Regions from separate parts of the Microbacterium sp. NPDC077391 genome, predicted to be linked through region 2. Evidence: predicted binding sites of a transcription regulator. Region 2 holds the regulator's gene; each other region holds the start of a gene.
What was found. Region 2 encodes HrcA, which represses chaperone genes, less so after heat shock. Its sites were predicted from a motif close to TTNGCACTCGNNNNNNNCGAGTGCNAA; they were not measured.
Positions count from the first base shown of each region.

Region 1: a site for HrcA is predicted at 8,805-8,831, ahead of groL (chaperonin GroEL). Genes of this name have one in related genera too.
Region 3: a site for HrcA is predicted at 8,679-8,705, ahead of groES (co-chaperone GroES). Genes of this name have one in related genera too.

Region 1 covers NZ_JBFBMI010000004.1:271,463-281,742, forward strand. Annotated here, with positions in the region: gene AB0O65_RS12270 (NAD(P)H-binding protein) at 1-208, shown strand, start outside; gene AB0O65_RS12275 (DUF4032 domain-containing protein) at 211-1,515, opposite strand; gene ugpC (sn-glycerol-3-phosphate ABC transporter ATP-binding protein UgpC) at 1,583-2,686, opposite strand; gene AB0O65_RS12285 (thioredoxin domain-containing protein) at 2,899-3,858, shown strand; tRNA gene AB0O65_RS12290 (tRNA-Thr) at 3,913-3,988, shown strand; gene AB0O65_RS12295 (SOS response-associated peptidase family protein) at 4,034-4,687, opposite strand; gene AB0O65_RS12300 (DMT family transporter) at 4,763-5,707, shown strand; gene AB0O65_RS12305 (nitroreductase family protein) at 5,709-6,347, opposite strand; gene msrB (peptide-methionine (R)-S-oxide reductase MsrB) at 6,344-6,748, opposite strand; gene AB0O65_RS12315 (DUF2332 domain-containing protein) at 6,831-7,823, shown strand; gene AB0O65_RS12320 (DUF3263 domain-containing protein) at 7,833-8,090, shown strand; gene AB0O65_RS12325 (LytR C-terminal domain-containing protein) at 8,167-8,742, shown strand; gene groL (chaperonin GroEL) at 8,869-10,280, shown strand, end outside.
Region 2 covers NZ_JBFBMI010000002.1:147,611-157,890, reverse strand. Annotated here, with positions in the region: gene dnaJ (molecular chaperone DnaJ) at 1-629, opposite strand, end outside; gene hrcA (heat-inducible transcriptional repressor HrcA) at 673-1,707, opposite strand; gene hemW (radical SAM family heme chaperone HemW) at 1,800-3,026, opposite strand; gene AB0O65_RS06035 (DUF1990 family protein) at 3,060-3,710, opposite strand; gene lepA (translation elongation factor 4) at 3,771-5,621, opposite strand; gene AB0O65_RS06025 (ABC transporter permease) at 5,884-6,867, shown strand; gene AB0O65_RS06020 (ABC transporter permease) at 6,869-7,801, shown strand; gene AB0O65_RS06015 (ABC transporter ATP-binding protein) at 7,798-9,726, shown strand; gene AB0O65_RS06010 (ABC transporter family substrate-binding protein) at 9,832-10,280, shown strand, end outside.
Region 3 covers NZ_JBFBMI010000001.1:548,489-558,768, forward strand. Annotated here, with positions in the region: gene AB0O65_RS02470 (response regulator transcription factor) at 1-572, shown strand, start outside; gene AB0O65_RS02475 (HAMP domain-containing sensor histidine kinase) at 662-2,290, shown strand; gene AB0O65_RS02480 (hypothetical protein) at 2,287-3,462, shown strand; gene tsaB (tRNA (adenosine(37)-N6)-threonylcarbamoyltransferase complex dimerization subunit type 1 TsaB) at 3,640-4,227, shown strand; gene rimI (ribosomal protein S18-alanine N-acetyltransferase) at 4,224-4,733, shown strand; gene tsaD (tRNA (adenosine(37)-N6)-threonylcarbamoyltransferase complex transferase subunit TsaD) at 4,730-5,797, shown strand; gene AB0O65_RS02500 (hypothetical protein) at 5,794-6,234, shown strand; gene AB0O65_RS02505 (hypothetical protein) at 6,238-7,362, shown strand; gene AB0O65_RS02510 (class I SAM-dependent methyltransferase) at 7,363-8,544, opposite strand; gene groES (co-chaperone GroES) at 8,790-9,086, shown strand; gene rarD (EamA family transporter RarD) at 9,194-10,105, shown strand; gene AB0O65_RS02525 (ABC transporter substrate-binding protein) at 10,225-10,280, shown strand, end outside.

The DNA of each region.
Region 1 (10,280 bases), on a different contig from region 2:
CCTGGAGTGGTTCTTCATCCATCCCGCCGAGGTGTTCGGTCCCTGGGTAGAAGGCGAGCGCACCGGCCGCTACCGGGACGGCGGCGACGTGCTGGTTCGGGATGCCGACGGGAACTCCACCATCTCGGGCGCGGACTTCGCGATCGCCGTCGTCGACGAGATCGAGCAGCCCAAGCATCGCAACGACCGCTTCGCGGTCGGCTACTAGCGCTAGACGAGGTCGCGCCAGTCGATCGCGGCGGTGTCGTCTGACACCTCGACCGAACCGGTTTCGACCGGAACGCTCAACGATTCGGTGGGCGGTCCCATGATGGTCGCTTCGTCGCGACGGTGCCGCAGCACGTCGTTGATGTAGCTCGTGAGCACCTCGGCGAGCGGCACCGACCGCGACTGCGCCTGCGACAGGTACCAGCGGTGCTCGAGCACCTGGTGATACACCTCGGCGGGCTCGAGCTTGGCGCGCAGGTCGTAGGGGATGGCGCGCACGACCGGCTCGAACACGCGGGTCAGCCATTCGTGCGCGTACATCTCCTCTTCGGTCCATGCCTTGGTCGAGCGCACCCGGAACTCGTCGAGGTCGTTGAGCAGCCGACGGGCCTGGTTCTCCTCCACGTCGAGACCGGTGAGGCGGATCAGCCGTCGCTGATGGTGCCCGGCGTCGACGACCTTCGGCTGGATGCGCACGGTCGTGCCGTCGGCGGTGGTCTCCATCGACATCTCGTCGATGTCGAAGCCGAGTGCATTGAGCTTCTCGACGCGCTCGGTGATGCGCCAGGTCTCCCCGGTCGAGAACGTCTCCTCGTCGGTGAGCGCCGCCCACAGCGACCGATACGACGAGACAATGCCGTCGGCGATCTCGAGAGCATCCACACCGCGCTCCAGACGGCCGCCGGCGGCGAGGTCCATGATCTCTCCGGCGATGTTCGTGCGCGCGAGGTCGAGGTCGTATGCGCGCTGACCGTCGGTCAGTCCCTCCTCGTGCAGTTCACCTGTCTCGGCATCCACCAGATATGCGGCGAACGCGCCGGCGTCGCGCCGGAACAGGGTGTTCGACAGGGAGACGTCTCCCCAGTAGAACCCCACGTTGTGCAGCCGCACGAGCAGCAGGGCGAGCGCGTCGACCAGGCGGGTGGCGGTGTCCGGACGCAGCACCTGGGTGAACAGCGCGCGATAGGGCATCGAGAAGCGCAGATGCGAGGTGACGAGCGCGGCGGGCAGCGCCCTGCCGTCATCATCCGTGCGTCCGGCGATCACCGCGACCCGGCTGACACAGGGCACATCGAGGCGGCCGAGGTTGCCGAGCATGTCGTACTCGCGCTGCGCCATCTCCGCCGTGGTCTCCTTGACCGCGACGACGCGTCCCGACAGATCCGCGAAGCGCACGAGGTGGCGTGAGAGCCCCTTCGGCAGCGACACGATGTGCTCGGACGGCCACTTGCCGAGCGGGGTCGACCACGGCAGGCTCAGCAGCCCCGGATCGATCGAGCTGGCGGTGATGCGCAGCGACTCCTGCATGTTTCCTCCGGAAAACACCGCGGCGCGGGAGACCGACAGGTCTGCCCGCGCCGCGTGTGCTGATTCGTCAGGCCGAGACGACCGGCTTGTCGTTGAGGCGCTCGCCCGACTCGATGTCGAACGCGTGCACGTGGCCGGCGTTGGCCGCCAGCGTGACCGTCTCGCCGGCGTTGGGGTGGCTGCGGCCGTCCACGCGGGCGACGATGTCGGTGCGCTTGCCGTTGATCTCGGTGTGGCCGTACAGGTAGCCGTCGGCGCCGAGCTCCTCGACGAGGTCGACGACGACCGAGAGGCCCTTCCCGTCGGCGGGACCGACGGTGATGTCCTCCGGGCGCACACCCACGGTGACCTGGCTGCCGGTGGCGCGCCCGACGGTGTCGCGGTCGAGCGGCACGATCTCGGTGCCGAAGCGCACGCCGCCCTCGGCGAGGTCAGCCGAGAACAGATTCATCGCCGGCGAGCCGATGAAGCCGGCCACGAAGACGTTGTTCGGCCGCTCGTACAGGTCGCGCGGGGTGCCGACCTGCTGCAGGATGCCGTCCTTGAGCACCGCGATGCGGTCGCCCATCGTCAGGGCCTCGGTCTGGTCGTGCGTGACGTAGACCGTGGTGACGCCGAGCCGGCGCTGCAGCGACGCGATCTGGGTGCGCGTCTGCACGCGCAGCTTGGCGTCGAGGTTCGACAGCGGCTCGTCCATGAGGAACACCTGCGGTTGGCGCACGATCGCGCGGCCCATGGCGACGCGCTGACGCTGACCACCCGAGAGGGCCTTCGGCTTGCGGTTCAGGTACTCCTCGAGGTCGAGGAGCTTGGCGGCCTCGAGCACGCGGCTCGCGCGCTCCTCCTTGCCGATGCCGGCGATCTTCAGCGCGAAGCCCATGTTCTCGGCCACGGTCATGTGCGGGTACAGCGCGTAGTTCTGGAAGACCATCGCGATGTCGCGGTCCTTCGGCGGCACGTCGGTGACGTCGCGGTCGCCGATCAGGATGCGGCCGCCGTTGACCTCTTCGAGGCCGGCGAGCATGCGCAGCGATGTCGACTTTCCGCAGCCGGACGGGCCGACGAGGACGAGGAACTCGCCGTCGGCGATCTCGATGTTCAGCTTGTCGACCGCGGGGCGAGTGCCGCCGGGGTACAGGCGGGTGGCGTCGTCGAACGTAACGGTGGCCATGGTTTCTCCTTCACCGGCAGGTACGTGCCGGACGATCCGTTGTGATGGAAGCGGCGGACGCTGCCCGCCGTGACCCGCCATCGGGTCGGGATCAGTATGGCACGACCGAGCGCGTCTGGGTATTTCTCAGGCTGCCTGGTTAGCATCGAACCCGGCGCCGCAGTCTCCGCGGCCGCGGGATCACCCTTCCCACCCGATCTTCAAGAGGAACGATGTCGAGCGACGAAACGCCGAACGTCCCCGTCGCTCGCCATTCGCGCGAAGCGGTGCGGGAGAAGGCACAGTTGGTGCACGCCCAGCAGTCTCGGGCACGACTGATGCGGCGGCTCATCATCGGTCTCGTCGCGATCCTCGCGGTCGGCTCGATCGGCGCCGCCGTGGCCTACGCCGTCAGCTCGTCGATCTCGAAGCCGCAGCTCAGCCCCAGCGGGATGTCCGACGACGGCGTCACGGTGACCGAGGTCTCTGCGGCGCCGTCCGCACCGGGAGCGACACCGGCGCCGACGGAGAGCGCGGCGGAGACGGGTGAGAGCGCGACCCCGGCACCGGATCCGTCCGCCACCGCGGGAGCCAAGCCCACCGAGATCCACATCTACGTCGACTATCTCTCGGCGGGAGCTGCGGAGTTCGAGCGTGCGAACGCGCGTCAGCTCGCCGGCTGGATCTCGGAGGGGGCCGTCACCGTGACCTACCACCCGGTCGCCCTGCTCACCGCCAGCTCCAACGGGACGAAGTACTCGCTGCGTGCGGCCGCCGCGGCCGCGTGCGTCGCCAGCTACGCGCCGAACAGCTTCTACGACTACAACCACGAGCTGCTCACCGGTCAGCCGGAGCCTGACAGCGACGGTCGCAGCGACGCCGATCTGGCTGACCTGGCTGTCGCGGTCGGTGTGTCGGATGCCAAGAAGGTGCGCTCGTGCATCGAGAAGCAGGATTTCGTGTCGTGGGCGAAGGCCGCCACCGATCGGGCTCTCGAGGGCCCGCTGCCGGGCACCGACGACATGAAGCTGAACAACGAGGCGCTGATCCTCGTCGGCGGCAAGTCCTATGTCGGGGCTCTGAACGACCCCGCCGAGTTCTCGCAGTTCGTGCTCACCATCGCGAGCGACGAGTACTTCGGCGCCACGAAGCCGACCCCGACCCCCACCCCGACCACGACGCCCGCCTCCTGATCTGCTCGACAGCGCGGGCGACCCGCCTGCCGTCGCTATGCTGGATGGCGGCTCGCCGACTTGGCGCAATTGGTAGCGCACCGTACTTGTAATACGGGGGTTACGGGTTCGAGTCCCGTAGTCGGCTCCACACACGAGGCACGTGCACCCGCGAGGGGCGCGTGCCTCGTCCGCATCAGAAGAGGGTCTGCGCGCCCCTGTCGTCGCCGCGCGGCACGGCGGCGACCCGCTCGTCGAGACCGGCGGCCGCGAGCAGCGCCTCGTCGATGAGATCGCGGGTGGGGTCGCCATGCAGCCAGTCGTCGGCGAACGCCGTGGGGATCAGCACCGGCATCCGGTCGTGGATGTCCGCCAGGTGCGGGGGAGCGGGACGCATCACGATCGAGTAGCAGGTCACCCCGTCGCCGTCAGGGGTGCGGCCGCGCTGGGTGACCGCGGCCATCGAGAACAGCACTCCCCGGCCCAGACCGAACTCGTGCCAGATCCGCTCGGGCTTCTGCATCTCGTACCAGCCTGTCGCCGGGACGAGGCCGCGCGTACGCAGCGCACCTGGTCGGTCCTGCAGGCGCTCGGAGCGGGTGTTGATCGACGGGAACCTCGCCGGCTGTCCATCGACGAGGAATCCCCACCAGGCGGCTTCGAGGGCGGCCGCGCCGTCGGTCGCGGTGACCACGGGATTCAGGTTCCGCAGGTTCCTCCCCGTCGGTCGCAGAGTCTCGCCCGCGTTGTGCTGCGCCCACGAGCGCAGTCCGTCGAGCACGGCCTCGTCGGCGTCGGCCAGCCCCTCGGCGTCGGTGAAACGGGGATCCAGTCCGTAGCTCGCGCACATGCCCACAGAGTATCGGCGAGCGGCGACGCGGTGCAGACCCCCGCGCGAGCGACGAGCTGAGCCCGGCCCGGTAGTCTGAAGCGAGTGACGTCCCCTCGCCCGCTGCCCGCCTGGATCGCCCTCGGCGGCGCTGTCGCGATCGGCTCGATGACCGCCATCCAGGCCCGGATCAACGGCGTCCTCGGCGTGCGCATCGACGACGGCATCGTCGCCGGTCTCATCTCCTTCGCGGTGGGGCTCGGTCTCCTCGTCGTGGTGGTACTCGCGCTGCCATCCGGGCGAGCGGGCCTCGGGCGGCTGCTGACGGGCATCCGCTCCCGCACCATCCCGTTCTGGATGCTTCTCGGCGGCACGTGCGGTGCTCTGACCGTCACCACGCAGGGACTCGTCGCCGGTGTGCTGGGAGTGTCGCTGTTCACCGTCGGCGTGGTGGCGGGCCAGACGCTGCACGGCCTGCTGCTGGACCGCATCGGCGTCGGCCCCTCGGGGATCGTCGCCGTCACGCCGGGGCGCGTGATCGGCGGTGCGCTCGCGCTCGCCGCCGTCGGCATCTCGCTGGGCGGAGACGTGCTCGCGACCGCGCCGCTGTGGCTGCTGCTGCTCCCGTTCGCGGCGGGTGCGGGCATCGCGTGGCAGGCTGCGGCGAACGGTCGCCTCGCCCGCCGGGTCGCGTCGCCCCTCGCGGCCACGCTGATGAGCTTCGTCGCCGGCACCGTGGTGCTGCTGGCGGGTGCCGCGGTCAGCGTCTCGACCAGGGGGATGCCCGGCGCGCTCCCGGCCGAGCCGTGGCTGTACCTGGGCGGCCTGCTCGGCTTCGCCTACATCCTGCTCGGCGCCTGGCTGGTGCCGTACACCGGCGTGCTGCTGCTCGGGCTCGGCAGCGTGCTCGGACAGCTGGTGACGTCGGTGGTGATCGATGTCGTCTGGCCGGTCGACCGCGGCCCGGCGACGTGGCAGCTCGCCGCGATGATCGTGGTCGCGGCGGCATCGGTGGTCGCCGCCGTGCCACGGCGGCGCTGAGTCAGCGCGACCCGCGCTTCGACGCCCTGTCCTTCTTCTTCTTCTTCGGAGCGCTGGCCTTCTTCAGGGCATCGCCCTTCGCCGGGGCGTCGTCCTTCGTCGATGCCGCCGGCATGGCCCCGAGCAGGGCGTCGGCGTCCACCGGCTTACGACGACCGGGCTGCTTGCCGTCGGGCTTGCCGCCGACGTAGAGCCAGCCCAGCAGCTCTTCGTTCTTCTTCAGGCCGTGCGCCTCGGCGACGGCCTTCGTGCGGGTCAGACCGCCGGTGCGCCAGATGACGCCCCACCCCGCCTCGTCCAGCAGAAGGCTGAGGGTGTGCGCGACGCCCGAGGCCACCGCCTCCTGCTCCCAGCGCGGCACCTTGTCGCTTTTGCGGTACGAGGCGACGACGGCGAGCAGCAGCGGGGCGCGCATCGGCTTCGTGGAGGGCTTGTCGTCTCCGTCGGCCTTCGCCAGTGCGGCGCCCAGCGTCAGGCGGTCATCGCCGCGCAGCTCGATCAGCCGCCAGGGGCGCAGCGACGAGTGGTCCGCCACGCGCCCTGCCGCTTCGACCAGCGGCAGCAGCTGCTCGCGGGTCGGGGCATCATCGGTCACGCGCGACCACGACGCTCGGCGCCGGACGGCGTCGAGCGCGCTCACGAGGGGTCGGGGGTGAACGACAGCGCCACGGAGTTCATGCAGTAGCGGTCGCCGGTGGGGGTTCCGAACCCGTCGGGGAAGACGTGGCCGAGGTGCGACCCGCACGCCGCGCAGCGCACCTCGGTGCGCACCATGCCGAGCGAGGTGTCCTCGATGAGCTCCACGGCCTCGGGGCGCACCGACTCGTAGAAGCTCGGCCACCCGCAGCCCGAGTCGAACTTCGTGCCGCTGCGGAACAGCTCCGCATCGCACGCGCCGCAGGTGTAGAGCCCGGCGCGCTCCTCATCGAGCAGCTCTCCCGTCCAGGGGCGTTCCGTCGCCGCTGTGCGCAGCACCGCGTACTGATCGTCGCCGAGCTCGGCGCGCCACTCTGCATCCGTCTTGTTCACGCTGTAACCCATGCATCCATTCTCTCGCTTCTGCGACCCGCGCGGGCCGTGGGGTGCTCGACCGGCGCGGGCTGAACGCTGGGACAATGGCGGAATGACGGATGCTGTCGCCGAGCGCTACGACCGGTTCGCCCGCGCGGAGGCGCCAGGACGCAGCGACGTGTACGTCGAGTGGGCAACGGGGGTCGCGACGGATGCCGCCGTGCAGGGCGTGCTCGAGCGGCTGACGCCGCAGCAGCGGCAGCCTCCGCTGGTGTTCGCCGTGTCGCGACTGCTCGGTGCGCCCGTGGGCGGCTACCGGCCATGGCGCGACTTCGTGCTCGCGCACGCCGACGAACTGGTGACGGAATGCGCGCGTCGCGGCGTGCAGATCAACGAGCCGCTCCGGCTGGCCGCGCTGCTGCCGGCGCTGAGCCTGATCGAAGGGCCGATCGCGCTGCTCGAGCTGGGCGCCGCGGCGGGCCTGTGCCTGTATCCCGACCGGTACTCGTTCCGGATCGACGGCGCGGACGGCCGCGCCCGACGTCTCCTCGACCCGTCGGACGGGCCGTCGGCCGTGCGCCTGCGCAGCGCCGTGTCGGGCGGGCTGCCCGAGCTGCGTGTGCCGGAGGTGACCTGGCGTGCGGGCATCGACCTCGACCCGATCGACGTGCGCTCGCCCGCCGATCGCACCTGGCTCGAGTCGCTCATCTGGCCGGGGGAGCACGAGCGCAGCGAGCGGATCGCCGCGGCCATGGCGATCGTCGCGGCCGACCCGCCGATGCTGCGCGCCGGCGACGCGGTCGAGCAGCTCGAGGCGGTGGTCGCCCAAGCTCCTGCGGGAGCGAAGCTGGTCATCACCACACCCGGCGTGCTCGTCTACCTGCCCCGACCGCGCCGTCTGGAGCTGATCGAGCGCATCCGCGCGCTGGACGCGCACTGGGTCACGATCGATCCCCCCGCGCTGCACGACGCCTGGCGGCCGGCGATCGATCCCGCCGCGTTCCGTGGCTTCGCGGTCGCTCTCGACGCACGCGTGGTCGCTGACGCCGACCCGCTCGGGCGCTGGTGGGAGTGGCATCCGCGGATCGGACCGGATGCCGCGTAGCCTGAGCGCATGCTCGGTGGACTATCCGATCGCGATCGCGCGATTCTGACGCTGGAAGCGGCCTGGCCGCGCCACGGCGGCATGAAGCAGGAGATCATCCGCGCGCAGCTGGGCATGAGTCCGGCGCGCTACTACCAGCTCCTCGGTCGGCTGATCGAGACGGAGGCGGCGCTGGAGTTCGACCCGCTGCTCGTGCGCCGACTGCGCCGGCTGCGTGACTCGCGGGCGGTGCAGCGCACCGCGCGCATGCGAGGTTTCGTCGGCTGACGACGCCGTCCTGCAGGCCCCTGCGGCGCGCTCCGCTCCGTGTGGACTCTCGGCGACCGCCCGCTAGCATCGAGGGGTGCAGAAGCTCTCCCGCGATCGATTCGACGACGTTCCGCGCGCCACCGGACGCGTCGGCGCGCACCGCGCCGAGCAGCCGGGGATGAACGGTCTCGTCGTGCTGCTGTGGTCGGCCGCCGTCGCGCTCGTGCTCATCGTCTGCGGGATCTTCGTGTCGCTGGTGATGATGGATCGCATCTCGCTGTTCGGCGGAGACGAGGCGGCCCCGGTGGCGACCCAGCCCGGTGTCGTCGCCCAGGTCGACACGTCGTATCGCGTGCTGATCCTCAACGCCACGTCGGAGAAGGGTCGGGTCGCGGAGGTGCGCGAGAAGCTGCTCGCCGAGGGATGGTCGACCGACGACGTGTTCGGTAGCGACGGCGCGTCGCAGGAGTTCTCGAAGACGACCGTGTTCTACGTCGAGGATGCCGACGAGGGGGCCGCCCTCGGACTCGCCGACGTGCTGGGCGGAGTCGATGTGCAGCAGAGCGATTTCTACGCCGCGATGAACGACTCCGAGCGACCGCAGCTCACGGTCGTGATCGGCGTGGATGAGGCGACGTCCGACCCCGCCGCGGAGACGCCCGCGCCCTGACGCGCGGTCCGTCCGTCCGGACGCGCAGCTTGCACTCTCATGGGTCGAGTGCCAGACTGGTGTTAGCACTCGAACAGTTGGAGTGCTAATACCCCATCGCCTACGTCCGGGAGGGACGAAAGACTCATGGCAAAGATCATCGCTTTCGATGAGGAGGCCCGTCGTGGCCTCGAGCGCGGCCTGAACACCCTGGCCGACGCCGTCAAGGTGACCCTCGGCCCGCGTGGTCGCAACGTCGTGCTCGAGAAGAAGTGGGGCGCTCCCACGATCACGAACGACGGCGTGTCGATCGCCAAGGAGATCGAGCTCGACGACCCGTACGAGAAGATCGGTGCGGAGCTTGTCAAGGAGGTCGCCAAGAAGACCGACGACGTCGCCGGTGACGGAACCACCACCGCGACCGTCCTCGCTCAGGCCCTGGTCCGCGAGGGTCTGCGCAACGTCGCAGCCGGCGCCGACCCCATCTCGCTCAAGCGCGGCATCGAGAAGGCCGTCGCCGCCATCACCGAGGACCTGCTGAAGAGCGCCAAGGAGATCGAGTCCAAGGAGCAGATCGCCGCCACCGCGTCGATCTCGGCCGCTGACCCCGCCATCGGCGAGCTCATCGCCGAGGCCATCGACAAGGTCGGCAAGGAGGGCGTCGTCACCGTCGAGGAGTCGCAGACCTTCGGCACCGAGCTCGAGCTCACCGAGGGCATGCGCTTCGACAAGGGCTACCTGAACCCCTACTTCGTGACGGACCCGGAGCGCCAGGAGGCTGTCTTCGAGGACCCGTACATCCTCATCGCCAACCAGAAGATCGGCAACATCAAGGACCTGCTGCCGGTCGTCGACAAGGTGATCCAGGACGGCAAGGAGCTCGTCATCATCGCCGAGGACGTCGAGGGCGAGGCTCTCGCGACGCTCGTGCTCAACAAGATCCGCGGCATCTTCAAGTCGGTGGCCGTCAAGGCGCCCGGCTTCGGTGACCGTCGCAAGGCCCAGCTGCAGGACATCGCGATCCTGACCGGCGGCCAGGTCATCACCGAAGAGGTCGGCCTCAAGCTCGAGAACACCACGCTCGACCTGCTCGGCCGTGCACGCAAGGTCATCGTCACCAAGGACGAGACCACGATCGTCGAGGGTGCGGGCGAGCAGTCCGCCATCGAGGGCCGCGTCACCCAGATCCGTCGCGAGATCGAGAACACCGACAGCGACTACGACCGTGAGAAGCTGCAGGAGCGCCTCGCGAAGCTGGCCGGTGGCGTCGCCGTCATCAAGGCGGGCGCCGCGACCGAGGTCGAGCTCAAGGAGCGCAAGCACCGCATCGAGGACGCCGTCCGTAACGCGAAGGCAGCCGTCGAGGAGGGCATCGTCGCCGGTGGTGGCGTCGCGCTGCTGCAGTCGGCCAAGGTGCTCGACACCCTCGACCTCGAGGGCGACGAGGCGACCGGTGCGAACATCGTCCGCGTCGCGACCGGCGCTCCGCTGAAGCAGATCGCGATCAACGCCGGCCTCGAGCCGGGCGTCGTGTCGCACAAGGTCTCCGAGCTCCCCGC
Region 2 (10,280 bases):
AGGGCGACCGTGCGACGCGAGCGCACCCGGCCCTGCCCGGCGCACGATCCGCACGGGTTCGGGATGACGGTGCCGTAGCCCTCGCAGGAGCCGCACGGCTGGGTGGTGACGACGTTGCCGAGCAGGCTGCGCACCTGGCGCTGCACGTGGCCGCTGCCGCCGCAGACATCGCAGGTGACCGGAGACGTCCCTGGCTGGCAGCAGCTGCCCTGGCAGGTCTCGCAGAGCACCGCGGTGTCGACCTCGATGTCCCTGTGCACGCCGAAGACGACGTCACCGAGCTCGAGGTCGATGCGCACCAGGGCATCCTGGCCCCGCTCCCGACGCGACCGCGGACGCGCAGATCGGGCGCCGCCCGCCGCGCCGAAGAACGTCTCGAAGATGTCGCCGAAGCCGCCGAACCCTCCGCCGAAGCCGCCGTTCTGGTCGCCACCCATGTCGTAGCGACGCCGGGAGTCCTCGTCGCTGAGCACGTCGTAGGCGTGCGTGACGAGCTTGAACCGCTCCGCCGCGTCCTCCCCCGGGTTCACATCGGGGTGCAGCTGCCTGGCGAGCTTGCGGTAGGCCTTCTTGATCTCGTCCTGGGAGGCGTCCTTCGACACCCCGAGGACCTCGTAGTGATCCGCCACGGTCACCTTTCTTCGTGTGCGTTCGTGTGTGCGGCCGCCCACATCAGCGGGCCGCCTCGTCTTCGTCGAGCATGCGCGACAGGTAGCGGGCCACGGCCCGTGCTGCGGCGAGGTTGCTCGGGTAGTCCATGCGGGTCGGCCCCATCACGCCGACGCGGGCCGTGCCCCCGGGGGCGGCGTAGTTGCTCGCGACGATCGATGCCTCACCGAGCCCGAACGGGGCGTTCTCGGTGCCGATGCTGGTGGCGAGACCGTGCTCGTCGGTCACCATCTCGCTCATCAGCCGCAGCAGGGTCACCTGCTCCTCGATCGCCTCGAGCAGGGGGTGGATGCTGCCGCGGAAGTCCTGTTCGCGTCGCGCGAGCGTGGCCGCCCCCGCCATCACCAGCCGCTCCTGCCGGAACTCGGCCAGCTCCTCGGCGATCACCCCGGCCAGTGCCGACAGGGCCGGCTGCAGCCGGGAACCGGTCTGCAGCTCGACGGCGGATGCGATCCGCTCGGCGGCCTCGCCGACGGCACGGCCGGTGATGAGCGCGGCGAGCTGGGCGCGCAGCACAGCCAGGTCGGTGTCGTCGATGTCCATGGGCAGCGGGCAGATGCGCTGCGACACGCCGCCGGCGTCGGTGACCAGCACGACCAGCACGCGATTCGGTGCCAGCGCGACGAGCTCGACGTGGGTGATGCTCGCCCGCGCGAACGACGGGTACTGGGCGAGCGCGACCTGACCGGTGAGCTGGGTCAGCACGCGCACCGTGCGTGCCATGAGGTCGTCCAGGTCGCTCGGCGCGGCGAGGAAGGATTCGATGGCCGTGCGCTGCGGCGCCGAGAGGGGTCGCAGCTGAGCGAGGTGGTTGACGAAGACCCGGTAGCCCTTGTCGGTCGGCACCCGCCCCGACGAGGTGTGCGGCGCGGTGATGAGCTCCTCGTCCTCGAGCTGGGCCATGTCGTTGCGGATGGTCGCGGCGGACACGCCGAATGCGTGCCGCTCGACGATCGACCTGCTCCCGACGGGCTCGTGGGTCGCGACATAGTCCTGCACGATCGCACGGAGGACCTCAAGGCCTCGTTGTGTGACCATCATCCCTCCCGCTGGCACTCGAACGTTCCGAGTGCCAATCCTACCCGTTCGCGCCCGGCACCCGTCCGCGCGCCCTGTTCCGGCCTCGCCCGCTAGTCGGTGAGCGCGCGCACGACGGCATCCGCCAGCAGCCGACCCCGCAGGGTGAGGCGCACGCGACGCTGGCGCAGAGCCGCTGCCGCATCGACGAGTCCGTCGGAGATCAGCTCCGCGACCCGGTCGCGACGCCCTTCGGGGATGTCGTCGATCGGCAGGCCCTCCGCAAGACGACTCTGCAGCAGCACGCGCTCCAGCGTGCGCGCCTCGAGGTCCGGCCGCTCGCGGCCGGCCGCCGGAGACTCGCCGAGCGCGAGCCGCTGCGCGTACGCGGCCGGGTGCTTCACGTTCCACCAGCGCAGGCCCGCGACATGGCTGTGCGCCCCTGGCCCGAAGCCCCACCAGTCCGCGCCCCGCCAGTAGGCCATGTTGTGCCGCGAGCGGTGGTCGTCGCCGTCGGCGCGGGCCCAGTTGCTCACCTCGTACCACTCGAAGCCCGCGGCGCCCAGCCGCTGATCCGCGCTCTCGTACATGTCGGCCTGCAGGTCGTCGTCGGGCGCCGGCACCTCACCCCGCCGGATCTGCCTGGCGAGCTTGGTGCCGTCCTCGATGATCAGCGCGTACGCCGAGATGTGATCGGGCTCGAGGGCGAGAGCCGCGTCGAGCGAGCGCTCCCAGTCGGCCAGCGACTCCCCCGGAGCGCCGTAGATGAGGTCGACGCTCACGTCGAGGCCCGCATCGCGTGCGGCGTCGACGGCCGTGCGGACGTTCTCGGGCCGGTGGGTGCGGTCCAGCGCCGCCAGCACGTGAGGCACCGCGGACTGCATCCCGATGGACAGCCGAGTGACCCCCGCATCCACCAGCGTCCGCACCACCTCGGGGGTCACGGTGTCGGGGTTGGCCTCGACGCTCACCTCCGCGCCGTCGCGGATGCCGAACGCCGCCGTCGCCGCGGTGAGCATCCGCGCGAGGTCGCCGGCGGGGAGCAGGGTGGGCGTGCCGCCGCCGAAGAAGACGGTGTCGAGCGGGCGGATGCCGTCGGCTTCGGCGAGCACCTTCCCCGCGAGCGCGATCTCGCGGATCAGCGTGTCGGCGTACTCGTCCTGCTTCGCTCCGCGCAGCTCGGTCGCGGTGTAGGTGTTGAAATCGCAGTAGCCGCAGCGCACGCGGCAGAACGGCACGTGCAGGTACGCCGAGAACGGCGTGGAGCGGTCGAGGGCGAGATCATCGGGGAGACGGCCGTCGGCCGGTGCCGGATCCCCGATCGGGAGGGGCCCGGCCATCAGAGTGCGAGTGTCATCGGAGTGCGAGCGCCATCAGATCGGGGTCGCGTACAGGGGTGAGATGGCACGCAGGTAGAGGGAGAACAGCTCGCGCCGTCGACGACGCACCATTCCGGGCAGCCGGTACAGCAGCGCCACGGGAGCGTCGAACGCCCGCACGGTGAACCACACCTCGTCGGTGTCCTCACGCCACTCGATGTCGAACGACTCCTCGCCGCTGACCACGGAGCCGCCGACGGTGCCGAGGACGAACCCGACGCGGCGGCGCTCCTCGGTCACCGAGATCACGCGCAGCTCGGCGTCCGCTCTCATGCCCTTGACCCTGCCGTGCAGCTTGAGCGTCATGCCGGGCGCGACGAACGGCATCCCGTCGGCGGCGAAGCGCTGCTCGACCTGGGTGCGGTTCGGGGCGATGGGCGCGCCCTCGGCGTCGAAGCTGACGCCGGTGTAGGCGGAGCCTGCGGCCGGGCGCACGTCGCGCAGCTCGAGTCCGGCGGCGCGCTGCGCGGTCCACGACAGCAGCGACTCTCCTGCGGTGCGGAAACGCTCTTCGCCGCTGCCGAGACGCCAGGATGCCTCCGCGGGAATGCTGCGCTCCGGCGGGTACTGCATCAGGTCGGGCGCGTGGGTCGCGCCCACCGCGGCATAGTCAACCGTGCCTTCTCGGAAAGTCCCCCGACGCATGATCTCCAGCCTAAGCGACCTGTCTGAACAGTCTCCGAACGACACCGCGTCCCGAGCGACCTACTTCTTGTCCTTGCCCTCGACGTCACCCGACAGCGCGGCTATGAACGCCTCCTGGGGCACTTCGACGCGACCGACCATCTTCATGCGCTTCTTGCCCTCCTTCTGCTTCTCGAGCAGCTTGCGCTTGCGGCTGATGTCACCGCCGTAGCACTTGGCCAGCACGTCCTTGCGGAGGGCGCGGATGGTCTCGCGGGCGATGATGCGCGCGCCGATGGCGGCCTGGATGGGCACCTCGAAGTTCTGCCGCGGGATGAGCTTGCGCAGGCGCTCGGCCATCATCGTGCCGTAGGCGTACGCCTTCTCGCGGTGCACGATCGCGCTGAACGCGTCGACCTTGTCGCCCTGGAGCAGCACGTCGACCTTGACCAGGTCGCCCTCCTGCTGGCCGTCCGGCTCGTAGTCCAGGCTCGCGTAGCCCTGCGTCTTCGACTTCAGCTGGTCGAAGAAGTCGAACACGATCTCACCGAGCGGCATGCGATAGCGCAGCTCGACGCGCTCCTCGGAGAAGTACTCCATGCCCAGCAGCGCACCGCGGCGCGACTGGCAGAGCTCCATGACCGTGCCGACATAGTCCTTCGGCAGCAGGATCGCGGTCTTCACCATCGGCTCCGAGACGGAGGCGACGCGGCCGTCGGGGTACTCGCTCGGGTTGGTCACGATCACCGTCTCGCCGGTGTCGGTGAGGACCTCGTAGATCACGCTGGGCGCGGTGGTGATCAGGTCGAGCCCGAATTCGCGCGAGAGCCGTTCGGTGATGATCTCGAGGTGCAGCAGCCCGAGGAATCCGCAGCGGAAGCCGAAGCCGAGTGCGACGGACGTCTCGGGCTCGTACTGCAGCGACGCGTCGGACAGCTTGAGCTTGTCCAGTGCCTCGCGCAGGTCGGCGTAGTCGCTGCCGTCGATCGGGTAGATGCCCGAGAACACCATCGGCTTCGGGTCGGTGTAGCCGGCGAGGGCCTCGGTGGCGGCGCCCCTGGCGGTGGTGACGGTGTCACCGACCTTCGACTGGCGCACATCCTTCACACCCGTGATCAGGTATCCCACCTCGCCGACGCCGAGCCCGTTCGACGGGATCGGCTCGGGGCTGGACACCCCGATCTCGAGAAGATCGTGCATCGCCCTGGTCGACATCATCTGGATGCGCTCGCGCGGGTTCAGCTTGCCGTCGACCATGCGCACGTAGGTGACCACGCCGCGGTACGAGTCGTACACCGAGTCGAAGATCATGGCCCGCGCCGGAGCATCCGGATCGCCGACCGGCGCCGGGATGTCCTGCACGATCCGGTCGAGCAGCTCCTCGACCCCGACACCCGTCTTGCCCGAGACGCGGAGCACGTCGTCGGGGCTGCCGCCGATCAGATCGGCGAGCTCCTTCGCGAACTTCTCGGGGTCGGCGGCCGGGAGATCGATCTTGTTCAGCACCGGGATGATGTGCAGGTCGTTCTCGAGTGCCAGGTACAGGTTGGCGAGGGTCTGCGCCTCGATGCCCTGCGCTGCATCGACGAGCAGGATCGCGCCCTCGCAGGCGGCGAGGGATCGGGACACCTCGTAGGTGAAGTCCACGTGGCCCGGGGTGTCGATCATGTTGAGCGCGAAGGTCTCGCCGTCGGCCGACCACGGCATCCGCACGGCCTGGCTCTTGATCGTGATGCCGCGCTCGCGCTCGATGTCCATCCGGTCGAGGTACTGGGCGCGCATGTCACGATCCGCCACCGAGCCGGTGACCTGCAGCATCCGATCGGCCAGGGTCGACTTGCCGTGGTCGATGTGGGCGATGATGCAGAAGTTGCGGATCTGCGTGGCGGGCGTCGCGGCAGGCGACAGCGGGGTGTGAGCGCGGGGTGACATGTGGTCCTTGAGGCGTCCGAGAGGGTTCAGGCAAGTCTACGTTCAGCCCGGCTCAATCCCCCATTCGGGTGAGCCGGTGATAGTCTCGCGAAGTTGTCCGAGGCGACCTGGTGACACTGGGTCTCATCGGCTATACGACTCCGTCACAGCCTCCCTGCGGGTGTCGGCGTAGGCTGGAGGCGGAATGACCCAGAAAGTCATCCCGACTCAGCGTCGCGTCGGAGATCCCGGGCACGGCTGTAGAAGAGAAAGACCCTTCACCTTGATCAAGTATCTCGTGCGCCGGACACTCGGCTGGCTGCTCATGATCGTGGTCGCGACGAATGTCACCTACTTCCTTGCCTGGTCATTCCTCGATCCGCGAAGCAACTACGTCGGCCGCAAGCCCCCCTTGAGCCCTGAGCAGATCGAAGGTCTGCTCGGGCCGCGAAACCTCAGCGAGAGCACGCCGCTGCTCGAGAGGTGGTGGACCTGGCTCACCGGCATCCTGCTCCGGTGGGACTGGGGCCTGAGCCCCACCGGCGGCTCGGTGAACAACGAGATCGGCTACCGCATGTGGGTCAGCGCCGAGCTGGTGCTCGGGGCGACCATCATCATGACCGTCCTCGGCATCTGGATCGGCGTGTACACGGCATCCCACCAGTACAAGCTGGGTGACCGCATCTGGCAGGCCGTGTCGATCATCACGATGAACATCAACATCATCGTCGCGGCACTCGCCGTCGTCATCCTGGCCATCAACTTCAACAACTGGATCGGCACCCGCGTCTTCTACGTCACCGGCTCCTCGAGCCAGGGGGTGACCGGGTTCTTCCCGGTGCTCGTCGATGCGCTGCAGCATCTGATCCTGCCGACCATCGCGCTCGTCGTGACCGGATACGCCGGAACGCACTTCCTGCAGCGCTCCCTGCTGCTCGACAACATCAGTGCCGACTACGTGCGCACCGCTCGCGCGAAGGGCCTGACCAAGTCCCAGGCGATCCGGCGGCACGCGCTGCGCACGTCGCTGATCCCCGTCGCCACGCAGGTGGCGTTCTCGATCCCGGCGATCTTCACCGGCGCCATCCTGACCGAGACGATCTTCGCCTGGCAGGGCATGGGCCGCTACTTCCTGACCACGATCAACGGCAACGACGTGCACGGCGTGGTCGCCGTCGCCGCCTTCGGCGCCGTCCTGACCGCGATCGGCGCCGTGCTCGCCGACATCGCCGTCGTGGTCCTCGACCCGCGAGTGAGGGTGAGCTGACATGACCAACCAGATGATCGACTCCCAGATCCAGCCGCCCGTCGGGCCCGACACGACCGCCGAGCGGGTGCCGGCCAAGCAGATGTCGAAGTGGACGCTCTACACGCGCCGGTTCATGCGCAACAAGCCGGCCGTGTTCGGCATCGTCGTCTTCGTCCTGCTCGCGCTGGCATCCGTCGTCGTCCCGCCGCTGTCCGGCTGGGATGTCAACGAGATGGACTTCCTCAACCTCTCCACCGGCCCCTCGTCCGACCACTTCTTCGGCACGAACGCCTCGGGCAACGACACGTTCACGCAGACCTTCGTCGGCCTGCAGCGATCGCTGATGATCGCCCTCGTCGTCTCCATCGGTGTGACGGTGATCTCCGCGATCGTCGGCACCGCGGCGGCCTACTTCGGCGGATTCGTCGAGCGGACGACCCTCATCGTCATCCACTTCTTCATGGTGGTGCCCACCTTCCTCATCCTCGCCCTGGTCTCGAACAACGCCGGCGGTGACTGGCGGGTGATCTCGCTGGCGCTGATCTTCATCGGCTGGTTCTTCCCCGCTCGCGTGATCTGGACGATGGCACTGTCGCTGCGCGAGCGCGAGTACGTGCACGCCGCGCGCTACATGGGCGTGCCCGGAATGCGCGTGGTGCTGCGTCACCTGCTGCCGAACGTCGGCTCGCTGCTCGTGATCAACTTCACCCTGGGGGTGGTCGCCGCGGTGATGACGGAGACCGGTCTGTCGTTCATCGGCTTCGGCGTGAAGATCCCCGACGTGTCGCTCGGCTCGCTGATCGGCGAGGGAGCGGCCAGCGTCACCAGCGCGCCGTGGCTGTTCTACTTCCCCGCGCTGGCCCTCACCCTGCTGACCGTGTCGATGGCGCTCGTCGCCGACGGTCTGCGGGATGCCCTCGATCCCACCTCTGCGGCAGGAGGCCGTGCATGAGCAACGTACTCTCCGTCCGTGACCTCAGGGTCAGCTTCGCGTCCGAAGCCGGCCGCGTCGACGCCGTGCGCGGCGTCTCCTTCGATCTCGAGGCGGGCAAGACGCTCGGCATCGTCGGCGAGTCCGGCTCGGGCAAGTCGGTCACCTCGCTGGCCATCATGGGGCTGCTCGACGAGAACGCCCGCGTGACCGGATCGATCCAGTTCGAGGGCGAGGAGCTGCTGGGCAAGACCGACAAGCAGATGTCGGTCATCCGCGGCAACGGCATGGCGATGGTCTTCCAGGATCCCCTCACCTCGCTCACTCCCGTGTTCACCATCGGCGACCAGCTCATCGAGGCGCTCACCGTGCACCGCAGCCTCTCGCGCAGCGATGCATGGGAGCGGTCGCTCGAGCTGCTGCGCCTGGTCGGCATCCCCGAGCCCGAGAAGCGGATGAAGTCGTTCCCGCACGAGTTCTCCGGCGGTATGCGTCAGCGCGTGGTGATCGCCATCGCCATGGCCAACAACCCGCGCCTCATCATCTGCGATGAGCCGACGACCGCCCTCGATGTGACCATCCAGGCGCAGATCCTCGATCTCATCGAGAAGGCGCAGAACGAGACGGGCGCCGCGGTGATCATGATCACCCACGACATGGGAGTGGTCGCGCGCACCGCCGACGACGTCATGGTCATGTACGCCGGCAAGCCCGTCGAGCACGCCCCGGCGCACGAGCTGTTCCACCGCACACGGATGCCGTACTCGATCGGCCTTCTGGGAGCCATCCCGCGCGTCGACAAGGTCGAGAAGGAGCCGCTGATCCCCATCAAGGGCAATCCGCCGCTGCTGATCGATCTGCCTGACGCGTGCCCGTTCGCCGCGCGCTGCCCGATCGCCGTGGCCGCCTGCGTCGAGCGGGAGCCCGAGCTGCTGCCCGTGGCCACCGGCGGTGGACAGGCGCATCTGGCTGCCTGCATCCGAGCCGACGAGATCGACGACGACGGACGCATCGGCGGCCTGCCGGTGTACCCGGTCGAGCCGATCCCGGAGAGCGACCTGACCCGCACGCCGCGCGAGCAGCGTCCGGTGACGCTCGAAGTGCGCAACATGGTCAAGACCTTCCCGCTCACCAAGGGCGCCTTCCTCAAGCGCAAGGTCGGCGAGGTGCACGCGGTCAAGGGCGTCAGCTTCGACGTGCGCGAGGGCGAGACCATGGCCATCGTGGGCGAGTCCGGATCGGGCAAGACCACGACGCTGCTGCAGATCATGGACTTCGAGAAGCAGGCCGACGGCGACATCATCATCGCGGGCACGAGCGTGAACGAGCTGCACGACCGCAAGCTGGAGCGCCGGCTGCGCCGCGACATCCAGATCGTGTTCCAGGACCCGATGGGTGCACTCGATCCGCGCATGACCGTCACCGACATCATCGCCGAGCCGATGCGCGCCATCGGGATGGCGAAGGATGACGTCAATGCCCGGGTGCAGGAGCTGATGGACCTGGTGGGGCTGAACCCTGCGCACCGCGACCGCTTCCCCGGGGCGTTCTCGGGTGGTCAGCGTCAGCGCATCGGAATCGCCCGTGCGCTGTCGACCAACCCGAAGATCATCGTGCTCGACGAGCCGGTGTCGGCGCTCGACGTGTCGATCCAGGCCGGCGTGATCAACCTGCTCGACGAGCTGAAGGTGAAGCTCGGGCTGTCGTACCTCTTCGTCGCCCACGACCTGTCGGTGATCCGTCACATCGCCGACCGTGTCGCGGTGATGTACCTCGGCGAGTTCGTCGAGCACGGCGACGTCGACGAGGTCTTCGACAACCCCCAGCACCCGTACACGCAGGCGCTGCTGTCGGCCATTCCCGTGCCCGATCCCGATGTCGAGCGCACCCGCCAGCGGGTCGTGTTCGACCCGGAGACGATGTCGACGCGTCCGGCGACTGTCTGATCACCGTCCGATAACAGTTAGTCCCGATTCACTGTCGCGCCCGCCGCATGCGCACGAGCGCAACTATTCTCCCCATATGACACGCCGCAAGGCGAAAGGAGCACCATGAAGCAGCAGAAGCTGATGGGAGCGCTGGCACTCACCGGCGCTTTCGCACTCGTCCTCACCGGGTGCGCCTCTGACACCGGAGACAACGGTGGCAGCGGCGATGACGGCAGCGCAGCCGAGACCTCGGCCGCGGACTACAACCCGCAGCCGCGCGAGAACCTCAAGGAGGGCGGCACGGTCAACTTCCCGATCAACGAGATCCCGGAGCAGCTGAACTCCTTCCACGGTGACGGCAGCGCCGACACCGCCCGCGTCGCCGCGTGGTACATGCCGCAGATCCTGCTGCAGAAGCCGGACGGCACGCCCTACAAGCACGACGCGTACCTCGACGAGTGGAAGATCGACACGGTCGACGGCAAGACGCAGATCACCTTCACGTTCACCGACGAGGCCACCTGGAACGACGGCACGCCGATGGACTGGACGGCGATCGACGCGACGTGGAA
Region 3 (10,280 bases), on a different contig from region 2:
CCGAGCCGGCCGATGTGCTGCACGGCTTCGATGCCGGTGCCGACGATTTCCTGACTCTTCCCGTCCGCCCGCTGGAGCTGAGGGCACGCATCGGGGCACTCACACGCCGATCGGCCGGACACGCGGGATCGGCCGGGCAGGCGCCGACCCGTCCGTCCGGTGCAGCGGAGGGCGCCCCCGCGGCAGCGAGCGCCGCAGCGCGCAACCCGTCGGCAGACCTCGACCTGACCGGGCAGGACGACGAGGAACGGTGGCTGCGATACGGCGGCATCGCGCTGAACCAGCGCAGTGGCATGGTGCTGGTCGACCAGCGGGAGATCCGTCTCAGCCCGGCGGAGTTCGACGTGCTGGCCACCCTGCTGCAGTCCAAGCGTCGAGTGCGCAACCTATCCGATCTCGCGCTCGTGATGCGCGGAAAACCGACCGGGGAGTGGTACGAGGTGGATGAGTCAGAGAAGGCCAGGGTCGACGCGTGCATCTTCGAGCTGCGGCGCAAACTGGGAGACACCCCTGACGGATCGCGGTACATCGAACGTGGTCCCGGCGCCGGTTACAGGCTCTCTGCGCAGTGACCGGTGGTCGTCGTCCGCAACGTGCGCAGAGAGCGCGCGTTGACACGGGTAACCTTGTCCCCGAGGCGAGCAGGGGGAGATTCCGCGATATGCGCCGTACGTCGTCGATCCTGCGCTGGCAGATGATCTGCACCGGTGCCATGGTGAGCGTCGCGCTGATCATCGCGATGCTCAAGCCCGCCGTCTTCGGACATGCGCTCTTCCTGATGGGGCTGACGCTGATCGTGCTCGTCACGATCGGCGCGTTCCTCGCTCCCTGGCACCGGATGCCCGGGTGGGTCACTATCGTCGTGCCGTTCCTCGACATCCTCGGGATCGGCTTCGCCGTCTCCGCCCAGGACATGCGGGTCGGCTTCCTGTGGGTGATCCCCGTGGCCTGGCTCGCCACCTACCACGCGGGGTGGGTGGTGGCCGCGGCGGTCGGTTTCGTCTGCGCATGCCTCACCGCATTCGCCGGCGGGCAGGGCACGCCCTCCGACACCGCGGTCCGGGTGGTCATCACCGCCCTTGCTCTCAGCTTCCTCGGCACGAGCATCCGGGTCGGAGCGAGGCAGAGCCGGGCCACGCGCCGACTGCTGCGGCGGCAGTCGGACCAGATCAACCGCACGGCGGACCGCGCCGCCGGTCACGAGCGCAGAGTCACCGACATCATCGACGCACTCGACACCGCACTCGTCACGGTCGCCAGCGACGGCGGCATCCTGAAGATGAACGAGACGTACCGCGCGCTGTACGGCAGAGACCGGTACGGGGCTCAGCTGCCCGCTCAGGCCGTCGAGTACGACGACCATCGAGGCGAGCCGCTGCGTCGCGGTCACACCACGCTCGCCCGTGCCGCCCGTGGTGAGCGGCTTCAGGCCGAACGCGTGTGGCTCTACGACACGCTCGGCCGATGGCGTGCGCTGGATGCGACCACGCATCCGACCGCGCCCTTGACCGACGACACCGAGACGACGCTGCTCATCCTCGACGACGTCACCGAGCAGCTCGAAGCGAGTGCGGACAGGCAGAAGATGGTCGCGATCGTCTCGCACGAGCTTCGCAACCCGCTCACCGCCATCATCGGGCACGTCGACCTGCTGCTCGACCGCGATGATCTTCCGCCTCGGGTGCACGAGCAGCTCGAGGTGGTCCTGCGCGCCGGGGAACGAATGCAGCATCTGGTGAGCACCGCCCTCGAGACCGGCCGTGCGGCCTTCACCGAACCCGAACCCGTGGATCTGCGCGTGCTCGCCGACGCCGCGGTCGAGCTGTTCCTGCCGACCGCCGCCGGCAAGGGGCTGAACCTGTCGGTCGTCGGACTCGAGACGCTGATGACCACGGGTGACGCCTTCCGACTGCGGCAGGCGATCGACAACATCCTGAGCAATGCGGTCAAGTACACCCCCGGTGGCGGCAGCGTCTTCATCCGACTCGGGATTTCGCGCGATCAGCGGGCGCAGGTCACGATCTCGGACACCGGGGTCGGCATCGCCGCCGATGATCTGGAACGGCTCTTCGAACCCTATTTCCGCACATCGGATGCCGTGCACAGCGGCATCCCCGGCACCGGACTCGGCATGGGCATCGTGCGTGCCATCGTCGAAGAGCACCACGGCGAGCTGACCGTCACGAGTCAGCCGGGCGAGGGCACGCATGTCGAGATGCGATTGCCCACCCACGCGGCCCCCGCGATGAGCGCCTCCGGCAGCGAGACCCCGATCGAGGAGAGTCGATGAGCGACAACGTCCACGTGTACGCCGGTCTGTATGCCGGGCTGCCGCAGGCCCTCATGGCCGTGGTGACGATCTGCACGGCCGCGGTCGTCGGCCTGGTTCTGCTGCACCGCCCCGACCGAGCGGCGGCGGCCTGGTCGACCGCGTTCGCACTGGGGCTGCTGGGGACGTACATGTGGGTGGCGGCCATCGAGCTGGAGCTGCCGGCGGTGCGTGCGCTGGCATCCGGACTGCTGCTGTGCGCCGAGCCGCTGATCTGGCTGGGTGTGCGACTCTTCGCCGGCCGTCGGGCGGCGTGGCCGGCCGCGGTGATGTTCGTCGCCCTCGTTCCGATCATGCTCGCGCTGACCGTCGACAGCGACGTGTTCCCCATCTTCTTCCGGGTCTGCTTCGCCGGCGCCGGGGTGTTCGCGGGCCTGATCGCCTTCGATCTGGTGCGGCTGAAGGGCGTGCCGCGTGACATCCTCTTGCCGCTCATGCTCTCCTCGGGCGGCTTCGTGCTCGTCGCCGCGCTGAACCTGGTCTGGACGATCTCGTTCCCGCAGACGTCCGGTGAGGAGCAGATCGCCGTCCTTCGCGACATGAACGTGATCGGCACGATGGTGACGAGCATCACGGCCACGCTGACCATCGTTCTGCTCGTGCGCATGCAGCCGACCGGCCAGGCGGCCCGCTCGGACGCTCCGGATGCGGCGATACGCGAACGCGTCGATCGTGTGCGCGCCCATCAGGAGCCCGCGTGGTCGCTGCTCGATGTGCGACTCGACGACGTGCGCGATCTGCGTGAATCCTCGGGGGCGTCTGACTTCGCGCGGCTTCTGACGAGGTTCCGATCGCGGGTCGTCGCGGCCCTGCCGCCGACGGCTGATATCGCGATCGTCGATGACAGTCGTCTGCTCGTGCTGATACCGGGGAGTGACGAGGCGGTGACCCACCATCTGCGCACCCTGCTCGAGCGCGTCTCGGCGATGGATCGCCGGGAGAGCACGAGTGCGATCAGGATCTCGGCCAGCGTCGGCTGGGCGACCATGCTGGATGCGCGATTCGCCTACGACAAGCTCCTCGAGCTCGCCGCACAGCGCGCCGAGAGTGCCGGCGAGCTCGGCGGCGACCGGTGGGGACGCCCTCGTCGCGACGCCGTCACGATCGCCGACGGCGAGACCTCCGACCGGTGACGACATGCGCGCCGTCGCACGGCGCGCCGCTGGTCCCGAATGGCCGCATCGCCGCGTGCGAGGCGGCCATTCGGGACCAGCGAGCAGAACGGCGGATGCCAGAGGTCTGGGCTCGCGGTGCAGAACGGGCAGCGGTCGCATCGCGGCCGCGACGGACGACCCGGCTACTCTGAGAGGGTGATCCTCGCCGTCGACACCTCGCTCGGAACGACCGTCGCCGTCGTCGACGCCGACGGCCGCACGCTCGCCGAGGCGAGCACCCCCGATCCGCTCGGCCACGCCGAGGTGATCGGCGATCTGCTCGCCCAGGTGGTGCGTCCGGGCATCACGCATGTCGTGGCAGGCATGGGCCCAGGGCCCTTCACCGGCCTGCGCATCGGGATCGCCGCCGCGCGCGCTTTCGCGCTCGGTCGCGGGGTGCCGCTCATCCCGATCCCCAGTCACCTCGCGATCGCTCTCGACGCGAGTGCGGACGGACCGTTCGCGGTGGTCACCGACGCCCGCCGCCGCGAGATCGCGGTGAGCGTGTTCGACGGGGTGGATGCCGACGGCATCCCGGCACTCGTCCGACCGACCCGTCTCGAGAAGCGCGGCGTCGAGCTCGACGAGCCGGTGCACGAGACCACCGAGCTCTCCGCCGCGGCACTCGCCCGGGTCGGCGCCAGGGCGATCGCGGCCGGCCGTGTGCTGGCCGACGCCGAACCGCTCTATCTGCGCTCGCCCGACGTCGTGCAGCCGGGCGCTCCGAAGCGGGTGAGCTCGTGACCCTGCGGACCGCGACCCTCGACGACCTCGCCGCGATCATGGACCTCGAGCGGCGCGGATTCCCCGCCGACGCGTGGAGCGAGCAGACGATGGGCGCCGAGATCTCGAGCCTGCACAACCTCTACCTCGTCGACGTCGAGGGCGAGCACGTGGTCGGGTACGGTGGCGTGCGCGCGCTGCGGGGCTCGTCGGACGCCGACATCCAGACGATCGCGCTCGATCCGTCGGTGCGCGGCCGGGGGAGGGGGCGGGCGCTGCTGAGGGCGCTGATCGCGACCGCGCTCGATCGCGGGGCGCGCGAGCTGTTCCTCGACGTGCGTGACGACAACACCGTCGCGCGGGCGCTGTACGCCTCGGAGGGCTTCGTCGAGCTGGGACGGCGACCCGGGTACTACCAGCCGGATGACGTGGACGCGGTGGTGATGCGCCTGGACCTGCGGTCGTGGGCGGATGCCGCAGATCCGGATGCCGCAGATCCGGATGCCGCAGAGGAGGCGAGCGCATGACCGGACCCCTGGTGCTCGGGATCGAGACGAGCTGCGACGAGACCGGCATCGGCATCGTGCGCGGCCGGCAGCTGCTGTCGAACACGATCGCCTCGAGCATGGACGAGCACGCCCGCTACGGCGGCGTCGTGCCCGAGGTCGCCGCACGCGCGCACCTCGAGGCGCTGCAGCCGTCGATCGAGCGCGCACTGACCGAGGCCGGAGTCACGCTCGATGACCTCGACGCGGTCGCGGTGACCAGCGGACCCGGCCTCGCCGGAGCGCTCATGGTGGGCGTCGGCGCGGCGAAGGGCCTCGCGGTCTCGCTCGGAAAGCCGCTGTACGCGGTGAACCATCTCGTCGGGCACATCGCCGCCGACATCCTCACCTCCGACGATCGCGCCACCGCGCCGCTCGAGTACCCCACGATCGCCCTGCTCGTCTCGGGTGGGCACACCTCGCTGCTGCACGTGCGCGACCTGACGACCGACGTCGAGCTGCTCGGCGAGACCGTCGACGACGCCGCGGGCGAGGCCTTCGACAAGGTCGCCCGGCTGCTCGGCCTGCCGTATCCGGGCGGGCCGCAGATCGACATCGCGGCCGCCGACGGCGACCCCAGGGCGATCCGCTTCCCGCGCGGGCTGTCGAAGGCATCCGACATGGCGAAACACCGGTACGACTTCTCGTTCTCGGGTCTGAAGACCGCCGTCGCGCGCTGGGTCGAGCGGGCTGAGGCGGCCGGAGAACAGGTGCCGGTGGCGGACGTCGCCGCGAGCTTCCGCGAGGCGGTGATCGACGTGGTCGTCACCAAGGCGCTCGCCGCGTGCGAAGACCGCGGTGTGCCACGTCTGCTGCTGGGCGGCGGCGTGATCGCCAACCGACGGCTGCGTGAGGTCGCCCTCGAACGGGCGGCGGCAGCCGGGGTCGCCGTGCGCATCCCGCCGCTGTCGCTGTGCACCGACAACGGAGCCATGATCGCGGGCCTCGCCGCCGAGCTCATCGCGAACGGCCGCGGGCCGTCGACGCTCGGCTTCGGCGCCGATTCCACGCTGCCGGTGACCGAGATCCAGGTGAGTCCGGCATGAGCGACCCGCGCATCGAGCAGCCCACTCCCGAGGTCGAGCGGCCAGGCGGCGGTGCCGCGGTGCCCGGTGCGTCGAAGCGGTACGCCAAGCTGCCGACCGCGCCGGTGCCGGTCGAGCGCACCGCGGCCGCGCATCCGGATGCCGACGAGCCGTCGCCCCTGGAATGGGAGCCGTCGACCGGGGCGACTCCCGTCGACGACGCCCGTCTCGCCCCGTGGGCGCTGGTCGCGGCGATCGTCGCCCTCGCGACGTCGATGTTCGTGGGCTGGGGGATTCCCGTCGCGATCATCGCGGTGATCTCCGCGATCATGTCGCTGCGCCGTCCGGTCGAGAACCGGTCGGTGGCGATGTGGGCGCTGGTGCTGGGATCGTGCGCCACCCTGTTCAGCGCGGGGTGGCTGGTGTGGGCGGCCATGCAGCTCGAGAAACTGGGGTGATGGATGCTGAACCAGGCGGAGAGCTCACGACGACGTGAGCTGCAGCGCCGGGCGTTCGCCGCGGGCGGCGGGGTGACCGAGGCGGAGCTTGCCGAGCTGCGGGATCTGGATGCCCGTGCCGCCGCCGGGGCCGAGACCATGCCGGTCGCTGGGTCGGCGGGGCATGATCCCGTGTCGGCGACGGAGCCGGCGGGTCTGGCGGGGGCGACTGAGCAGGCTGGGCCGCCGGCATCGATGGCAGCTTTCGGCGAGTCCGTGCAGCGTGCGCCGGACGAGCCGGACGAGCAGCCGGCCGACCCGACCGGACCGGACGCGGCGCCGACGCGTCGACGTCCGAGTGTCGCGGCGCTCGTCCTCTCGACGCTGATCGCCCTCCTGCTCGGGTTCGGCGGCGCCTGGATGCTGCTGAGCCGCGACGGCACGCCGGCCATGACGGCCGAGCAGGCGAAGGCCATGGCCGAGATCGAGGAGACCGCGCGCTTCGATCCGGGGTCGATGACGTACCTCGGTGAGCGGTACGGCGCCGCGGTGTGGCGCGCATCCGCCCGGGACGGCGAGGAGACCTGCCTCGCCATCCACGTCGTCGACCGCAGCGATCACCAGTGCATGCCGCCGCCGGACGAGGACACGCCCTACGCGCAGCCCGTGGGTGTCTCGCTGAACCGGTCGGACGGCGATGCGCAGTGGTCGTACTGGGCGTCGCTCGTGACCGACATCGCCGGGCGCGAGGCGCTGATCGTGCAGCGGTACGACATGGCGGCGGGTTTCGACTGGGAGGTGCAGTACACCCCCGACGAGCGGCGCTACATCAGCATGCTCGAAGCCGAGGGCGTGGTTCCGAGCTCCCTGCAGATCATCGGCTACGACGGTGACGTGCCGGTCTTCATCTCGCAGGACGAGCGCACCTGCGTCTACGCCGTCGATACGGCGACAGATGCCGTCGTGCAGTCCTGCGATCCATCCGACGGCGTCTACTTCCTGCAGGTTCAGAACGCGACGTACGAGGTGCGTGAGTCCAGCAGCCGCGGTCCGACGCTGACGGTCATCCGGATCCCCGATTCGATCGTCTGCGACGTCGACTCGGGATACTGCGGCACCGTCGACGGCGCGGGTGCGTCGGAGGGCTGATCAGACCCGGTCGGCGAGGATCGCCACTCGGCCGGACGTCGTCCGGGTGAGGATCAGCGTCGCCGCCGCCGATCCCTTCAGGCTCAGCTTCTTCCGGAATGCCGCGGGGTCGATGTCCATGCCGCGCTTCTTGATCTCCAGTCGCCCGATGCCGTGGGCGCGCAGCGCCTGATTGATCGTCTTCACATGGGCGGCCATGGTCTCGCGCACGCGGAACGACTGCACGAACGGGGAGGTGAGCGCCGCGTCGCCGGTGAGGTACGCGATCTGCTCATCCACCATCCCCGCCTCCAGCCTCCGGGCCACCTCGCCGATCAACCGGGCGCGGATCACCGCGCCGTCGGGCTCGTGCAGGTAGGCGCCGAGCGGGCGCACCGGCTCGTCGTCGGCGTCGGCCGCGGCCGTGATCTCGTGCGTCTCGCCCGCCTGCATCACCAGGGCAGAGCGCCGGATGCCCGCACGCGCGAGCTCGCCGCTCCACAGCACCAGCTCGACCACGCTCCCGTCCGCGCTCACCCATTGCGCTTCGACGTCGTCGGGGATGAGATCTCGATCGAGGCCGGGGCCGAGCTTGATCCCGGCGGGATGCTCGCGCGCGACCTCGAAGCACCAGTCCAGCGACGGCGACCAGTCGGCGGCGGAGGTGCGCGTCGTCTCGCTGTGCCCGGCCGTCCGCCGAGCGGGGTCGAGCCAGACGGCGCCCTCCTCCGGGAGGCTGGTCTCGGCCGTCCCCTGACGCACGCTCGCGTCGGGGAACGGTGCCAGGTTGTACGCGGCGATCGCCGAGGTCACCTCATCGGCATCCACCGCCTCGACAGCGAGACCGGCGCCCGCGAAGGCGAGGCTGTCGCCGCCGATGCCGCAGCCGAGGTCGGCGACGCGGGTGATCCCGGCGCGCCGCAGCCGGATCGCGTGCATCGTCGCGACACTCAGGCGCGTGGCCTGCTCGAGCCCGGCCCGGGTGAACAGCATCCGGTCGGCGAACTCGCCGAACTTCGGCCGCGCCTTCACCCGCAGGCGGGCCTGGCCGACCACGGCCGAGACCAGGTCGGGGGAGTGGCCGGCGGCGCGCAGCCGCGATACGGACCGTGCGACGTCGGCCGACGACTCGACGCTCCCGGTCTCGTCGAGCAGCGCGAGACCCTCACGCGTGAGCAACGCCGTCAGCTCAGACATCTCCACCCGCCCAGCCTACGGCGGGGCGCGCGGAGCCGCGTGCCGTGAGCCCGCTCGTCGGCTGGGCCCGTATGGCCGCCTCGTGGGGTGGGTCGCGGCCATTTGGGCCCACCGCGTAAGAGATGGAGCATGCCGAACGGCTGGCACTCGCATTGCGTGAGTGCCAGCCGTCGGCATAGACTGGAGTTAGCACCCTCACCACGAGAGTGCTAATGATCTTGTGAACACAGTCACGAAAGAAGAGGTACACCGTGTCGGTTTCCATCAAGCCGCTCGAGGACCGCATCGTCATCCAGCAGGTCGAGGCAGAGCAGACCACCGCAAGCGGTCTGGTCATCCCCGACACCGCCAAGGAGAAGCCCCAGGAGGGCCAGGTCGTGGCAGTGGGCCCCGGCCGCATCGACGACAACGGCAACCGCGTTCCGCTCGACGTCGCCGTGGGTGACCGCGTGCTCTACAGCAAGTACGGCGGCACCGAGGTGAAGTTCGGCGCCGATGAGTACCTCGTGCTCTCGGCTCGCGACGTGCTCGCCGTCGTCGTCCGCTGACGCGGTTCGACACCAGCTCCCAGAGGGCCCGGATGCCATGGCATCCGGGCCCTCTGTCGTCGCGCCCCGCCCCGGGACGGGGCGACTCCCGCCGCTAGGCTGTGTCGGTGAGTACGAGCCGCAGCGGGATCCTCTACACGATCGGGGCGTACCTGCTCTGGGGTGCTCTGCCGCTGTACTTCCTGGCACTCGTGCCGACCGGCCCGTGGGAGGTCGTCGCCTGGCGGGTGCTGCTGTCGTTCGTCTTCTGCGGCATCCTGCTCACCGTCACGCGCGGATGGCCGGCGCTCATCGCCATCGTCCGTCAGCCGCGGCTGCTGGGATGGACGGCCCTGGCCGGAGTGCTCATCTACGTCAACTGGCAGACGTTCCTCATCGGCACGCTCACCGGGCACGTCATCGAGACCAGCCTCGGCTATTTCATCAACCCGATCTTCACCGTGCTGCTGGGCGTGTTCGTGCTGCGCGAGCGCATCCGCCGGCTGCAGTGGATCGCGATCGCGGTGGCGGCGCTCGCGGTGGTGGTCATCGTCGTCGCGTACGGCGCCTTCCCCTGGATCGCCCTGACGCTCACCGCCTCGTTCGGCATCTACGGGCTGGTGAAGAAGCAGATCGGCGCGGCGGTGGATGCCATCAGCGGCCTCACCCTGGAATCGTTCTGGCTGATCCCGATCGCCGTGGTGACGCTCATCGTCGTCGCCCAGACCGACGGCATCACGCTCGGTCAGGTCTCGCCCCTGCACACCCTGCTCGTCGCGGGCGCCGGGGTCGCCACGGCCGTGCCGCTGCTGCTGTTCGCCGCCGGGACCCGACGCATCGACCTGAGCCTGGTCGGGATGCTGCAGTTCATCACCCCGGTCATGCAGTTCGTGGTGGGGTGGGCGCTGCTGGGGGAGCCCATGCCGCTGGAGCGCTGGATCGGCTTCATCATCGTGTGGATCGCGATCCTCGTGTTCGTCGCCGACCTGCTCATCCACAACGGTCGCTCGCGCGCAGCGGCATCCGTCGACCCGGTCTGAGCGGCCGGCGCCGCGCCCGGCGCGATCGTTAGGCGACCGAGACAGAACGCGCGCGCGCGAACCAATAGGGTGAGAGCACCCGATGTGGATATCCACGTTCAGTTACGCAAGGGAGCAACATGAACGCAATGAAGGGCTCGCGTCCGGCGAGGATCTTCGCGGCGGCTGCGATGGT